Regions from separate parts of the Blautia sp. TF10-30 genome, predicted to be linked through region 3. Evidence: predicted binding sites of a transcription regulator. Region 3 holds the regulator's gene; each other region holds the start of a gene.
The links. The regulator HrcA, encoded in region 3, represses chaperone genes, less so after heat shock. The targets are predictions, from matches to a motif close to TGTTAGCACTCNNNNNNNNNGAGTGCTAACA.
Positions count from the first base shown of each region.

Region 1 (3,283 bases), on a different contig from region 3:
CCAGATCTGAATATTCTTTTTATTTACAATATGCCGTTCCGGGGGATTGCCAAGATGACCGGCGGGGCAGTCAGTATGGAAATGGTATATGGAATTGTCGATGCTGTGAATGGTCACTTTATGCTTGGAGTAAAAAAAGTAGTTGGCGGATATTTCAGAAACAGAAGAAATAATAAGAAATATGAAAAATTATTAAAAGGAGCCGGAGGGAAGTGCAGATGAATCATATAAAAAATATATGGAAATGTTTTGAAGAGAAACATTCTGCTATTGCAAAATGGCTTTATCAGATATTCTATTTTGTTATATTCAGTATGGGCGTGACAGTATTCCAGTATCTTGTATTTACATTTTTACCAGGGATTTTGGGAATTGGTCTGGCTGGTACAGAATTTATGTGGCCAAAGGTTTCCATGAATCTGTTTGGAGTAAAATTTACATGGAGTTTGCTGGGGTATAATGTATTGCGTGATGCAACGGGGAATATACTGATCGGTGGTGGACTTGGCTATTTTATCAGTTATGAATTGGGGTCATTTCTTGCACAGTGTATTAATTTTCCACTGCAGAGAAATATTACTTTTAAAAGCCATGGAAATCCTGTATATCAGGCAATCTGGTATTTTGTTGCATGGGTGGTAATCTCACTGATTTGTAATGGATTTAATAATCTGTGGATGCCGGTTGCATCTGCATATGTGGCACCGGCAGTCTATAACATGCTTGTGACAATTATTACAGGTGGAGTTTCCATGGTGATTTTTTTCTTTGTGTTTAAAATTATTTTCCCAGAGGGGAAGGCTGAATAGAAGAAATTAGCAAGTATGCCTGAAATCTAATAATAAAAGAGATGAGGAGTAGTAAGAAAATCAGACAAATATATTTTTCCAAGAATTTGTCGTAAAAATGTGGTCAAACCAAGAAAATCGAGTGCGAAAGAGAATGTTACGCCATGCACAGCTCGGGAAAGAATTCCCTCGCTGTAGGGCTGTCGCCCTATAAAATAGCAAAAAAAGACGCCTTTGCAAGTAAACTAGCAGGGCGTCTTTTTTCACCATTTTGCATGGCTCGTAGCGTTCACAAAATCTTCACAAAATAATTAGCACTCGCCTCTTGACAGTGCTAATAATAAGTGTTATATTACAGCTAGAACAAAGGAAGAGGGATACAAAGAGAGGAAAAGAAGAAAACCTCCGGTATCCGGAAGCCTTTCCGTTCCAAAGAAACAGGTAAACAAAAAGATCCGGTGAAAAGAAAAACCGGAGAAAAAGCATGGATCAGGTTCCATGAGAAGAATAAGAAGGAGCGATGACTTATGTTAATGCCTAGTATTTTTGGAGAAAATTTATTTGATGACTTTTTCAACGATTTTCCGTTCTATGATTATGACAAAGAGATGAAGAATACAGAAAAGAAACTGTATGGCCGCAAAGCCAGCCATGTGATGAAAACAGATATTCGCGAGCTGGATAATGGCTACGAGGTAGTGGTTGACCTTCCGGGCTTCACAAAAGATGAAGTTCAGGCCACACTGGAAAATGGTTATCTGACCATCAGTGCAGAGAAAGGTCTTGACAAAGACGAGAAAGAAAAAGAGAGCGGCCGCTACATCCGTAAAGAGCGTTACGCAGGTGCATGCAGCAGAAGCTTCTATGTAGGTGAGGATATTACCGAAGAGGATATCAAGGCTGAATTTAAACACGGTCTGCTGAAACTCTTCGTACCGAAGAAGGAAGCAAAACCGGCTGTGGAGCAGAAAAAGACAATCTCCATTGAAGGATAAAAGAAAAAAAGCAAAAGCGTTTGCCGCCCGGGAATGTTAAAATTCCCGGGCGGCAAAATTTTTATCTTTTCTGGTACATCCCGAGGGAAAGAATCCGGAATACGCGGGCGGATATACGTGATTTTCGGATTCGGAAAATAAATTGTATACAATAATGTACTTGCTATTTGGGAACAGGTCGGATACAATAGGCGTGACAATTACAAAATGAGAGAACTCGTATCAAAAGGAGAAATCATGAAGAAAAGAAGAAGCGTACTTGCGCTGCTTTTAGTTGCAGCTCTTACTGTTGTACTTGGCGGATGCCAGGATGGCAAGGATGGGAAAGCAGATTCTTCCGATACCACAAGTTCTCAGGTATCAACGGAATCAACCCCGACAGGGGAACCTGTTATGGGAGGTTCCATCACGGTAGGAATTCCTCAGGACATTGAGGATAGTCTTGACCCACACAAATCTGTTGCGGCAGGAACGAAAGAAATCCTATTCAATATTTATGAGGGCCTTGTAAAGCCCGATGAAGAAGGAAATCTGAACGATGCGGTGGCAGAGAGTCATTCGATCTCGGAGGATGGAAAGGTTTATACCTTCAAGCTCCGGAATGGTGTCAAATTCCACGATGGAACGACCGTCACTGCAGAGGATGTAAAATATTCAATCGAACGCTGTGCGGGTATCAACGGAGACGGAACGCCTCTGGTAGAGGCATTTTCCAATGTGGACAAGGTTGAAATTCCGGACGAGAGCACGATCGACATCTATTTAAAAGAGGCAGACACCGAGTTTCTTGCCTATCTGACGGTAGCGATTGTACCTGAGCATGTGGAAGATCTGGAAGCAGATCCGGTCGGAACAGGCCCGTTCCACTATGTATCACGGTCCCCGCAGGAAAACATTGTCCTTGAAAAATTCAGCGATTACTGGGATACGGAAAATCAGGCGTATCTGGACAAGGTAACATTTCGAATTGTCAAGGACAGCAATGCAGTCGTAACAAACCTGAAATCCGGTACACTGGACATGTATGCACGTCTCAGTTCCACACAGACAGCGCAGCTTGCCGAAGATTCCGATTTTACGATTTATGACGGCGGTATGAACCTGGTACAGGCGCTGTATCTGAACAATGCCGTGGAACCGCTCAACAATGTGAAGGTGCGCCAGGCGCTGTGCTATGCGGCAAACCGCCAGGAAGTGCTGGATATGATTGCGGACGGAAAAGGAACGATCATCGGAAGCAGCATGTTCCCGGCATTTGGAAAATATTATGTGCCGGAACTGTCAGAGCGATATAATCAGGATATTGAGAAGGCAAAAGAACTGTTAAAAGAAGCCGGATACCCAGATGGATTTGAGCTTACGATTACAGTGCCGAACAATTATCAGCAGCATATCGATACAGCCCAGGTTCTGGTAGAGCAGCTTAAAGCGATCGGTGTTACTGCCAAAATTCAGCAGGTCGAGTGGGACAGCTGGCTGTCGGATGTATATGCAGACCGG
Region 1 covers NZ_QUKM01000006.1:89,441-92,723, forward strand. The annotation lists gene DXD02_RS07575 (glycoside hydrolase family 3 C-terminal domain-containing protein) at 1-222, shown strand, start outside; gene DXD02_RS07580 (hypothetical protein) at 219-809, shown strand; gene DXD02_RS07585 (Hsp20/alpha crystallin family protein) at 1,316-1,783, shown strand; gene DXD02_RS07590 (ABC transporter substrate-binding protein) at 2,021-3,283, shown strand, end outside.
Region 1: the regulator HrcA is predicted to act here: its motif matches at 1,098-1,128, upstream of DXD02_RS07585 (Hsp20/alpha crystallin family protein).

Region 2 (3,283 bases), on a different contig from region 3:
TTTCATCTGGCCGTCTCTTACAAGGAAGCACGCTGCTGCGAGGGCTGCGAGGCCGCTTCCTACGAGGTATGCGCTCTTCTCATCGACGCCTTCCGGTTTTTCCGGTCTTGCGAAGGCTTCGTAGTTTCCGTTGGTGTAATAAATGCCTTTGCTGTTTTTCTTATCTTTTCCGCGCTCGGTGTTGCGGTAATCATTCTTTGGTTCTGATGTTACAGTGGTTGTCTCCGCTGCTTTTTTTGCTTCACTCTTGTTTTTTGCCTGCAGCACTGCTGCTCCAGCTCCGATGACTGCTGCTGATGCGATTCCGAATTTTAATCCTTTTTTTGACATAGACGTTCATCCTTTCTTTTCTAAATACGACTGCCGGAATGTTTTTTCGAATTTCCGGTTCGTATAGGTTATGCTGCTTTCTTTGTTTTACAAGTTTCTATTTGTGTTGCCATTGTCTGTTGACAATTTGAATCTTACCTCATTTTTCCCCGCTTTTCCATTTACAAAACAGGGCGGATGATTAAATTTTTATCATCCGCCCTGTTTTGTAAAGTGTAACTATATTTTATTTCTTTTTTCAAAATTTCGGATGGAATTGACGACATTTCCTTCCATCGTGCGGTGCATTTTTTCCGCAATCATATGGTAATCCACTTTCATTCCGTCTTTGATCCAGTCGAGCATGACACCGGTAAAGCTATACTTATAGAAATCTGCGATAAAACTCTGATCCGCCTCGGAGATGCCGGTTCCCTTTGCTTTTTCCTGTACGACACCGTACAGCAGATCGTGCGTCAGATGAAAGAGATATGTTTCGATCTGCTCACGGCTTACAGAGTGATAGACATTCATAATAAATGGTTTATTCTCGAGCACTGCCTCAAAAATCTGCTGCAGGCCTTCCTGCCATGTCTCATACGTTTTCTTCCCCTGCAGCGCCTGCGTCGCATCCTCCAGGCACGACCATTCGACAAGATCGTAGATATCCTTAAAATGATAATAAAACGCCATCCGGCTGATGCCGCAGTCTGTCGTCAGATCGTTGATCGTAATTTTGTCCAGCGGCTTTTTCAAAAGCAGCTTTTTTAACGACGCTTCCAGCGCCGCCTTTGTCGCATTTGTCATGTATTTCCTCCATTTTTCTTTTATGTACCCTCGGAATCTTTCTGTTCGAAACGCTTCTATGCTTTTTCATTGTAGCATATCCATTCTCCAGAAACAACTGCGCAGCCCTTCTGATCAGACTTTACAAAAAGTTTAGAAAGTACCGTAATACCAGTAAATTCAATACTTTCCGTCGTTCTGTTAGCACTCTTTTTTCTCGAGTGCTAATTTCCCCTTGACTTTTCCCTGTGCCAGTATTACTATAACTATCAGAGCAGTAAAAAAGCTGCAGACATCTAAAAAAGCATGATATTCCCGCTTTGCTGGATCAAAATATTTTTATAAGAAAAGGAGTGTGTTTCTCATGAGTGCGAAACATGGAAATCTTTCAATCAACAGCGACAATATTTTCCCGATTATCAAAAAATGGATGTATTCCGACCACGATATCTTCGTCCGCGAGCTCGTTTCCAACGGCTGCGATGCCATCACCAAACTGAAAAAACTGGACGGCATGGGTGAATATGCACTTCCGGATGACTACAAAGCAGCCATTCAGGTGATTGTAAACCCGGATGAGAAAACCTTAAAATTCATCGATAACGGTATCGGTATGACCGCAGACGAAGTCGAAGAATATATTACCCAGATCGCCTTCTCCGGCGCTACCGAATTCCTGGAGAAATACAAAGACAAAACGAATTCAGATCAGATGATCGGCCACTTCGGTCTTGGTTTCTACTCTGCTTTCATGGTAGCAGATGAAGTTCACATCGATTCTCTTTCCTATAAAGAAGGATCCACCCCGGTACACTGGACCTGTGACGGAAGCACCGAGTACGATATGTCCGAGGGCAGCAAGACAACTGTTGGTACCGAAATCACTCTGTTCCTGAACGAGGACTGCCTGGAATTCGCAAACGAATACCGTGTCCGCGAAGTTCTGGAAAAATACTGCTCCTTCATGCCGGTTGAAATTTTCCTGTCCAAAGCAAACGCACCGCAGGAATACGAGACCATCGAGGAAGGCGAATTAAAAGAGGACGATGTTGTTGTTGAGCATATCCATGAAGATGCAAAATACGAAGAGAAAGAAAAAGAAGACGGAACCAAAGAGCAGGTTGAGGTTTCTCCGGCAAAAGAGAAAGTAAAAATCAACAAACGCCCGGTTTCCATCAGTGATATCCACCCGCTGTGGACCAAACATCCAAACGAGTGCAGCGATGAGGATTATAAAGAATTCTACCGCAAAGTCTTCAACGACTACCGCGAGCCGCTGTTCTGGATCCACCTGAACATGGACTATCCGTTCAACCTCAAAGGTATCCTCTACTTCCCGCGTATCAACACCGAGTACGATTCCATCGAGGGAACCATCAAGCTGTACAACAACCAGGTATTTATTGCCGACAACATCAAAGAAGTCATTCCGGAATACCTGATGCTCTTAAAAGGCGTCATCGACTGCCCGGATCTGCCGCTGAACGTATCCCGAAGCGCACTGCAGAACGACGGATTTGTCAAGAAGATCTCCGAGTACATCTCCAAGAAATTCGCTGACAAGCTCTCCGGCATGTGCAAAACCGACCGTGAGAATTACGAGAAATACTGGGATGATATCAACCCATTCATCAAATACGGATGCATCAAGGACGAGAAATTCTCCAAGAAGATGATGGACTATATTCTGTTCAAGAACATCGACGGAAAATATCTGACTCTTGAGGACTGCATCAACGAGAATAAGAAAGAAGAAGCTCCTGCAGAGAACACCGAAGAGAAGGCTGAAACTATGGAGAATACCGAAAATACGGAAAACGCTGACGAGAAGAAAGAGCCGGAAAAAACGACTGTTTACTACGTCACCGACGAAGTTCAGCAGAGCCAGTATATCAACATGTTCCGCAGTCAGGGCATGGATGCTGTCATCCTGAAACACAACATCGACTCCGCTTTCATCACCCATGCAGAGCGTTACAACGAGCATGTAACTTTCCAGCGCATCGATGCAGATCTGACCAACGATATGAAAGACGAGTCCGGTGAGGATCTGACCGACGCTACAAATACTCTGACCGATCTCTTCCGCAAAGTCCTCGACAAGAAAGATCTGAACGTCAAAGTTGAGAACCTGAAAGACGAAAATGTATCCTCCATGGTAACGCTTTCCGAGGAGAGCCGCCGGATG
Region 2 covers NZ_QUKM01000017.1:41,845-45,127, reverse strand. The annotation lists gene DXD02_RS13380 (oleate hydratase) at 1-330, opposite strand, end outside; gene DXD02_RS13375 (TetR-like C-terminal domain-containing protein) at 550-1,116, opposite strand; gene htpG (molecular chaperone HtpG) at 1,460-3,283, shown strand, end outside.
Region 2: the regulator HrcA is predicted to act here: its motif matches at 1,295-1,325, upstream of htpG (molecular chaperone HtpG).

Region 3 (3,283 bases):
AAAATAAAAAGACAACAATAAAAAAATTAATCGCCGAATTTTCTCTTTTTACTGGAGACACTCAGCAGATAGTCGACCGAGCAGTCATAGAACCGTGCAAGCCGGATCACATAGTCGATCGGGATGTCGCGGATTCCTTTTTCGTAGCGGGAATAGACGTCGCGGTTGCATTCGAGCAGGGCAGAAATCTCTTTGATGGTGAGATCCTGATCGATCCGCATATCTTCAATTCTCTGGTATTTCATACGTTGTACCATCCTTTCAGATTCAAACCCATACTACCAAACGGTTGGATGGACAAAGTTAAATCAGATCATATGGTCGCAAATTGGAGAATGGGGCGGGAGAGAGAAACGGCGGGTGAAGACAGCCTGTGCAGAAAACAGAAAAATATGTACGGCAGAAATGGGGGAACGAATGGGAAAAGCAGAAAGAATAGAAATAGAAGATTTTGTCCAGAATATAGTGGAACGGATGGAGACGCCGGAAGCGTTTGAAAAAATGATCAGCCGGGAGGAAGAATGCGAAGCGCAGGGGCGGGAGAGCCGTCTGAGGGATGTGCTGAAGAAAGAATGGCCGGTGGACGAAAAGGGAGAGCGCATCTATCAGATCACTAATATATATGAAGAAAAAGCAGAAGAACTCCTCATTGTAGAACTGTATACCGGCATCCACCTGGAAAACGGAGTCCCGTGCGGGCATTTTACGCTGTATCTCTGCGGGGAGCCGGACGGATGGAAACTCAGCGAAACGCGGATGATGGAATATCTGCAGAATCTGTAAACGAAGAAGCAAAACAGGGAGGACAGGGAGAAGAAAAACTGTCCTCCTGCTTTTGCTGCGGCGGAGACACCGGAAAGTCAGGATCCATACGGCCGCTTCTCATCGCTGATGCCGACCAGATAATCCAGACTGACCTGATACAGCTCCGCCAGACGGATGGCAATGGAGATCGGCAGCTGCCGGACGCCTTTTTCATATCGGGTATACACATCGCGGTTGCAGCCGAGATAGTCGGCAACCTGGCGGATCGTCAGATCGCGGTCCGTGCGCAGATCCTCCAGTCTCTGATATTTCATGATTCATCACCTCTGAGAAAATGCTACTAAATGGTCGTATCGAAATGGCAGAATCCTACCATACGGCTATAGCGCCTTTGAAACAGTAGAATGCAATAAAAAAGAAAAGTCAGATTCCTTTTCAGAAAGAAAACGGTTTATACTTTTTTCACAATTTCTTCATAGAAAAACCGGGAAAAGGTGTTGACAAACAAAAGGCAGAGTGCTATCTTAAGAACATAGATGTTAGCACTCCACTGAAACGAGTGCTAACAGGACTATACAACAGGAAGGAGCTTATCTTAGTGGATACAGAATTGGATGAAAGAAAAAGAAAAATATTAAAAGCGATCATCCAGACGTATCTGGAAACGGGCGAGCCGGTCGGCTCAAGAACGATTTCCAAATACACGGATTTGAATTTAAGCTCCGCCACAATCCGGAATGAAATGTCCGATCTGGAAGAGATGGGTTACATCTTACAGCCCCACACTTCCGCAGGACGCATTCCTTCCGATAAAGGCTACCGCCTCTATGTAGATGAGCTGATGCGGGAAAAAGAACAGGAAGTTGCAGACATCAAAAACATGGTCATTGAAAAAACAGACCGAATGGAAAAAGTTCTGCAGCAGGTTGTCAAAGTCCTCGCTTCATCTACCAACTATGCAACGTTGATTACAGGACCGGAATATCACAGAAATAAAGTGAAATTCATCCAGCTCTCAAAAGTCAATGAAGAGCAGCTCCTGGCCGTCATCGTCGTAGAAGGCAACCTGGTGAAAAACCAGATGATCGACCTAGACGAGACCATCAACGATGAACAGATATTAAAGCTGAACCTGCTTCTGAACACACAGCTCAATGGCCTGACCATTGAAGAAATCAATCTTGGCATGATCAAGAAGATGAAAGAGCAGGCAGGCATCCACTCCGGCATCATCAGCAAAGTGGTCGATACCGTAGCGGAAGCCATCGCAGTCAGCGAAGAAGATGTGCCGGTGTACACCAGCGGCGCAACCAACATTTTCAAGTACCCTGAGCTTTCCGACAGCAGCAAAGCCAGCCAGCTGATCTCCACATTCGAGGAACGGCAGAAACTGGTCGATATGATCAAAGGAGCTGCCGAGGAGCAGGACGGAGAGGAAAATACCGGTATTCAGGTATACATCGGAAATGAATCTTCGATGGAACCCTTACGGGACTGCAGCGTGGTCACCACCACATACGATATGGGAAACGGTATGCGCGGAACAATCGGTATCGTGGGACCAAAGCGGATGGATTACGAAAATGTGGTAGATAACCTGAAAACATTAAAAGTTCAACTGGACGCCGTCTTCAAAAAGCCGGACACAGGTGAGTAGAAAGGTGGAATGATCAGTGAGCGAAGAAAATAGAAAGAAAGAGGAAACCATGGAAGAACCTACACGCGAGATGGAAAAAGAAACCGGAGCAGAGACCGATCTGCCGGAAACCGAACCGGCTGCGGAGCAGGAAGAAGCAAAGAAAGCAGCAGAGGCAAAAGAAGCGGAAGCTGCAGAAGAAACTGCTGAGGATGGCAAAGAACGAAAGTTCTTCAAAAAGAAAAAAGATAAAAAAGATGAGAAAATCGAAGAGCTGACTGACCGCCTGACCCGTCAGATGGCAGAGTTCGATAACTTCCGCAAACGCACCGAAAAAGAAAAAGCAAATATGTATGCCATTGGAGCAAAAGACATCATCGAGAAGATTCTTCCGGTTGTTGACAGCTTCGAGCGCGGACTTGCAACGGTGGAAAACCCGGAGGAAGATCCGTTCGCAGACGGCATGAATAAAGTATACAAACAGTTTACCACAGCACTCGATGAACTCGGTGTAACCGTGATCGAGGCCGTTGGAAAGGAATTCGATCCGAACCTGCACAACGCAGTGATGCATGTGGAGGATGAGGAAGCCGGCGAGAACATCGTCGTAGAAGAGTTCCTGAAGGGCTACATGTACAAAGGTTCCGTAGTCCGTCACAGTATGGTCAAGGTGGCTAATTAAGCCTTGAAGATAAATAAATAGAAATTAAACCATTTTTTAGCATAATTCATTGAGGAGGAAACAACAATGGGCAAAATTATTGGTATTGACTTAGGAACAACAAACAGCTGTGTAGCCGTTATGGAAGGTGGAAAACCAACCGTTATCGCAAACGCAGAGGGTGAAAGAACAACTCCTTCTATCGTAGCATTCACAAAAAC
Region 3 covers NZ_QUKM01000002.1:311,534-314,816, reverse strand. The annotation lists gene DXD02_RS03910 (helix-turn-helix domain-containing protein) at 27-245, opposite strand; gene DXD02_RS03905 (hypothetical protein) at 418-783, shown strand; gene DXD02_RS03900 (helix-turn-helix domain-containing protein) at 861-1,079, opposite strand; gene hrcA (heat-inducible transcriptional repressor HrcA) at 1,364-2,422, shown strand; gene grpE (nucleotide exchange factor GrpE) at 2,472-3,083, shown strand; gene dnaK (molecular chaperone DnaK) at 3,150-3,283, shown strand, end outside.